Regions from separate parts of the Psychrobacter sp. NPDC078409 genome, predicted to be linked through region 1. Evidence: predicted binding sites of a transcription regulator. Region 1 holds the regulator's gene; the other holds the start of a gene.
What was found. Region 1 encodes PhoB, which activates phosphate uptake and scavenging genes when phosphate is short. Its sites were predicted from a motif close to TGTCATNAANCTGTCATAA; they were not measured.
Positions count from the first base shown of each region.

Region 2: the regulator PhoB is predicted to act here: its motif matches at 1,550-1,568, upstream of ACQKC9_RS09360 (porin).

Region 1 is NZ_JBNNGW010000008.1:51,266-54,483, forward strand. It holds gene asd (archaetidylserine decarboxylase) at 1-195, opposite strand, end outside; gene dtd (D-aminoacyl-tRNA deacylase) at 470-922, shown strand; gene phoB (phosphate regulon transcriptional regulator PhoB) at 1,035-1,739, shown strand; gene phoR (phosphate regulon sensor histidine kinase PhoR) at 1,798-2,889, shown strand; gene ACQKC9_RS13230 (M23 family metallopeptidase) at 2,997-3,218, opposite strand, start outside.
Region 2 is NZ_JBNNGW010000004.1:140,645-143,862, reverse strand. It holds gene ACQKC9_RS09365 (porin) at 408-1,454, shown strand; gene ACQKC9_RS09360 (porin) at 1,704-2,825, shown strand; gene ACQKC9_RS09355 (CTP synthase) at 3,021-3,218, shown strand, end outside.

The DNA of each region.
Region 1 (3,218 bases):
AAAAAAGTCATTAAAACTCTCATAAGCGTTGAGGCTTTGGCGCTCGTACTCGTCTAAGCTGATATTATAAGCTTTGGCAAAGCTACGGATAAAGGTACGTTTGACATAGGGATGGCGACTGGCGGCCAAACGTCCAGCGACTTTACTGAGCTTTTGCTGCGGCACAAGCTGTTGTAAGGTGGTAAATACATTCATAATAAGGCTACCAAAATAAGGTGTAATGTAATAAGGGCGTGTTGGAGATTCGACCATGGCACTGACAGTGGCTAAAATTGCGCCATACTACGTTGTAAATCTAGATAAGGCATGAGCATTATCGTCGTTTTACGCCTTGTCTGGAACAGTTTTAGCGATCCACAGTACCTATTTGTGAATATCAAACGCGCCTTAATAATAGCTAAGTTAATGACGGTATTTTATCATGGACAGCATATTATTGTATGGCCATAATCTGTTAAGGAATTAGTAAATGAAAGCACTCATACAACGGGTGAAGCACGCTAGTGTGGTCGTCGATCAGCAGTGTATCGGCGAGATTGAGCATGGGGTATTGGCATATGTTGGCTTAGGGCACGAAGACGATTTTGCCGCTGCCCAGCGTATGATTGACAAAATACTGACCTATCGCATTTTTGAAAATGACGATGATCCGGCCAAATTTGGTAAACTGGATAAAAACGTTCAGCAGGTTGCTGGTGGGCTATTATTAGTTTCACAATTTACCTTGATGGCAAAAACAGACAAAGGACGCCGACCAGACTTTGGTGGTGCGATGGCACCTGCTGCGGCGCAAGCATTATTTGAACAACTGGTCGATTATGCCAAAACTAAGCATCCAAATGTGGCAACTGGTCAGTTTGGTGCGGATATGCAAGTGTCGAGCGTCAATGATGGGCCGCTCAATTTTTTACTAGAAATCTGATTTTAGAGTGTCATCAAGCTGTCATAATTAATCCGTTTAATAGGTAGAGACTGGTGAGTATATATCGCCTTTTTACATGCTAGATTTTGTCCTCTAACACCGAGAATGTCCTATGTATAATGAGCAAATTTTGATTGTTGAAGATGAGCCTGCGATTCGTGAAATGGTTGTCATGACGCTAGAGATGGCTGGGTTTGATAGCTTGCAAGCGGCTGACGTATCAGAGGCGCATCAGCAGGTGGTCGATCATAGGCCGTCACTGATACTGTTAGATTGGATGTTGCCTGGTGACAAGAGCGGTGTGGATTTCTGTCGTATGCTAAAAAACGATGAGCTACTCTCTGAAATACCAGTCATTATGCTAACGGCAAAAAGTGAAGAAGACAGTAAAGTTCATGGTTTAGATGCAGGTGCAGATGATTATATGACTAAGCCTTTTTCGACGCGTGAGCTGATTTCTAGAATCAAAGCCGTACTACGCCGCAGTAGCGCGATGAGTAGCGACAAACCTATCGAAATTGGGCAGTTAAGTTTAGATACTAAGAGTCAGCGCGTGACAGCTGCAGGTAAAATCGTTGATGTTGGGCCCACAGAGTATCGCCTATTGGCATTTTTTATGAGTCACCCTGAGCGCGCCTATACACGAACGCAGCTGCTCGATCAAGTATGGGGCGGCAATGTATATATCGAAGATCGAACCATCGATGTGCATATCAAACGTCTACGTAAATTACTGCGACCTTATGACTGTGATACATTGATACAGACGGTACGTGGAACAGGCTACCGATTTTCTAGCCTGATTGAGCCAAGTTAATCTTGTACAAATAATGCCGCAGCGATATAAAGGCCGCGGATAGTGGTAAGGATAAAAAATGGACAAGATAGCGCCAGCAAAAAGTAAGCAATCAGCTCTACTAGAGCAAATATCTACTCAAAGTACAGCAGAGCAACTCAAAAAAATCGGCAGTGCACTACGAGCCCTGCGCGATGCAGTGATTTTGCTCAACAACAATGATGGTCTAGAATGGTGGAATCAGGCGGCGCAAGACTTATTGCTGCTACAGCCAGAAGATAAAGGTCAGAACATTTTTGACTTTATCACTGTACCTGAGTTCCGCCAGTACTATGAAGGTACAACGATACCTAACGATGGTGTCCATATAGAATCATGGCGAGATCCTAGTCGCTACTTAAAGTGCGAACTGACCCCTTTCGGTGATGAAAAACTGCTGTTTGTATATGATGTGACCCGCCTGCGGCACTTAGAGCAAATGCGTCAGGATTTTGTGGCGAATGTCTCGCATGAGCTTAGAACACCATTGACGGTAATGATGGGCTATCTGGAGAATTTCTCCGATCAGCCAGATATGCCGCCGCAATGGCGTCGCGGTTTTGAGCTGATGACCCAGCAAACTGCCCGTATGAACAGAATCGTGAACGACTTACTGCTATTGTCTAAGATTGAAATCGAAGAGTCACACGAGCTACATTACATAGATATGACTAAGTTACTGACCAATATCTACGACGATGCACAGGCCTACAACCAAGCGTACAAACATATTATTCATTTGCATATAGATACCTATGATGGGCTGTACGGGTCAGAGATGTACTTGAATAGTGCGCTATCCAATCTAGTAATCAATGCAATCAAATATACGCCAAAGGGCGGCAATATCACTATCAGCTGGACAAGGACGTCTGATGGTTGCCGTTTCGCGGTCGAAGATGATGGGATCGGTATTGCGTCAGAGCATATCGCCCGTTTGACAGAGCGTTTCTATCGTATCGACAAAGGTCGCAGTCGTGCGACAGGTGGTACGGGGTTGGGATTAGCGATTGTAAAACACGTATTGCACCAGCACGAAGCGCAACTGCAAATCGATTCAGTGGAAGGGGAAGGGTCGACATTTAGTGTGGTATTCCCCTCAAATTACGTCAGATCCGTCACAGCCAATTAATATGATTTAGGGGCTGTATTAACGACAGTTTTTCGGCTTCCGTTTTTTGATTAATCTAAACCTAGCACGACTTTAAATCAGGTTAACGACATACTTTTCTATATTCGTTAATCCTTTTGCAAAAGTGGATAAGGATTGACCGCACTGCCATTAATATAGATACCGTAATGTACATGCGTAGGCGTTCCTTTTGCATTACCGCTATCACCTACATAACCTATCACATCGCCCTGATTGACCCAATCATTGGGGGAGATGTCAGCATAGTCTTCTAGATGAGCGTAGTAATGTCCTGCGCCGCCCGGCCCTACTACCACGACTACGCGCCC
Region 2 (3,218 bases), on a different contig from region 1:
TATTAACCAATATTATTCGTATCTAATTGAGTAAATAGAAGTTTTTTCACAATCGTTCAAATATAAGAAATCATCTGTTATTCGATAACGCGTGTATCGAAAAAGCAAAAAAATATGTTGCAAATTATGTCAAAGTTGTTATGCTTGTATTCGAAGTATGAGTTTGGTAACGGATGTTACGCACGGAGCAATAAAGACCAAATGTTACATGGCAGTTGCGTTATTTAATCCCAGTCATGTGTGTCATGGTTTTTTACCTTACTGTAATAGAAATTCGCCACACTTGTTTCTGACTAATCTCGGTAGCCAGTTACACATTATATCTTTGAGGATTTGTGACGATACCATTATGGGCGCCAGCTAATAATAGCTTGCTCATTACTACAATTGTAAAGTGGAGATACCCCATGAAAAAACTACTTTTAGCTACAGCAATCGCAGCCCTATCTGTATCTGCAGCCAATGCAGCACCTACCGTTTATGGTAAAGCTTTCGTTACTGCTGACTATGTAAATGCTGAGCGTGACGGTACTGATGATCAGTTCGACGTAGATAGCGATTCTGTACAAATCAACTCAAACATTTCACGCCTTGGTTTCAAAGGTTCTGAAGCGATGACTGCTAACACTGATGTTATCTATCAGTTAGAGTATGGCATTGCTATCGACGGTAATGATGACAACATTGGTTTCAAAAGCCGTGATACTTACCTTGGTCTAAACAACAAAGACTTCGGTCAGTTCCGTTTTGGTCGTAACTACTCAGTAACTGATTACATCAACAACGTGACTGTTACTGAAGGCTACTGGGATAACCTAGGTGTTAGTAACCTTGATATGGATGGCGACGTACTTGACGCTGTAACTATGGCTGATGGCGGCCGTGTTAATGATTCTATCGTATGGATTGCACCTAAATACAACGGCTTACCTTTAGAGCTTGCTCTACAGTATGGTGCTGACGAATCATTTGTTTCTGACAGTGATGACCGTGACAGTGGCTACGGTGCTTCTTTGATGTTTGACCAAGGTACTGGCTTCACTGCTGGTGTTGCTTACGAAAAAGACATGAGCCAAAATGGTGACCTTCTACGTGGTAGTGCTACTGTTGATCTAGGTAAATACATGGCTGCACCAGTTATGCTAGGCGCTATGTATCAAGTAGCTGATTTCGATGACGGTGCTAAAGACGAAAAAGGTCTAATCGTAAGCGCTGAAATGGGTCTAAACAACTTTGCTCGTCCTGCATCTGTATATGTACAGTATAATGGTACTGAAAACCTAGCTGGTTTCGACAACCGTGATTCAGATCAAGTGGTTGTAGGTGGCAAATATAACTTTAAAGACAACATGATTGCTCATGCTTATATCGGTAACAACTCTGCTGAAGACAAGAACACTAATACTGATCTTGACGTATTCGCATTGGGTGGCGGTCTAGAATACTTATTCTAGTATCACCCTTAAGCAGATTACATAAAAAGACTCATCCTTCGGGGTGAGTTTTTTTATGCACTAAAGAATGATAACGGTTATGTAAACTTTGGTTTTTTCATCTTACTGTAATATTTGCTTGGTAAAGTTATGTCTAAGCAGTTCTTATGGCTCGCTGTATATCATGGTTTCGAAGGTATAGGACCTTACCATTATATATCTAACGATCTTAGACCATTTATCACTCAAATCGTAAAGTGGAGATATCCTTTGAAAAAATTACTTTTAGCTTCAGCAATTGCAATGCTATCAGTTTCTACTGTTCAAGCAGCCCCAACTGTCTATGGTAAGGCATTTGTGACTGCTAACTATGTAAATGCTGAGCTTGATCGCCAGTCGATGGATTTGCCAAACGATGCTATCAATGTCAATGAAGACAATAGCTCGGTACAAGTTAGCTCACACTCTTCACGTTTAGGATTCAAAGGATCTGAGGCAATAACTGCTAATACAGACGTCATTTATCAATTAGAGTACGGTATCAAAATCGATGACAGTGGTAGTGACAATATTGGCTTTAAAAGCCGAGACACTTATTTGGGTCTAAAGAATAAAAACTTTGGCCAATTCCGATTCGGTCGTAACTACTCAGTTTCTGATTATGTTAACAACGTGACTGTAAATGAAGGATACTGGGATAACATTGGTTCGAGCTCTTTAGGTAGTAGCAATACACTAACTGAAGCACTTACTTTGACTGATGGTGAGCGTATCAATAACTCAATCGTATGGATTGCGCCAAAATATAACGATTTACCAGTAGAGCTTGCACTACAGTACGGCGCTGATGAGTCTTTTGTTTCTGATAGTAGTGATCGCGATAGTGGCTTCGGTGCTTCGTTGATGTTCGATCCAGGCACTGGTTTTACTGCAGGTGTTGGGTATGACAAAGATATGAGTGTTACAGGTGAGATTCTACGCGGTAGTGCTAGTGTCGACCTAGGTAAATACGTGGCTTATCCAGTGAAGCTAGGTGCGCTATACCAACAAGTAGATTTTGATGACTCAAACGATGAAGAGAAAGGTTTGGTCGTCAGTGCTGAGATGGGTCTAACCAACTTCTCACGTCCAGCTTCTGTTTATCTACAGTATGATAAGACTGAGAACTTAGCAGGTCTAGGCGGCAATGATTCAGACCAAATCGTATTGGGCGGTAAGTATAAATTCAAAGACAATATGATTGCACATGCTTATATCGGTAAAAACTCTGCAGATTTAGAAAATGGTCTCCTAGTAGTCAGAGACTACGACGACAATACTTCTGAAGAAGTTGTTGCACGCGGTGATGCGGATGTATTCGCTATCGGTGGCGGTTTAGAATACAAATTCTAAATCAGATTGTCTTATAAGTTATTCATAAAGACTCATCCTTCGGGGTGAGTTTTTTGTTGCGTAGCGTTTTAATAATAGAAAAATGTTTGCTACTGGCACCAAAATATAAGAGTTTCAGACAGTTTGCATTTTTGCCCTATATTTTATGGCATATTTTTAGTAAAATCCTTCTTTACCAATTACCGACAGAGTACTATGACCAAGTTTATATTCGTGACCGGTGGGGTAGTGTCCTCACTAGGAAAAGGTATCACCGCAGCTTCTCTTGCAGCGGTCTTAGAAGCACGTGGCGTGACTGTCACGATGACCAAAATGGATCCGTATATTAACGTTGATCCAGGTACAATGAGCCCGTTTCAGCATGGTGAGGTATTCGTCACTGAAGATGGCGCA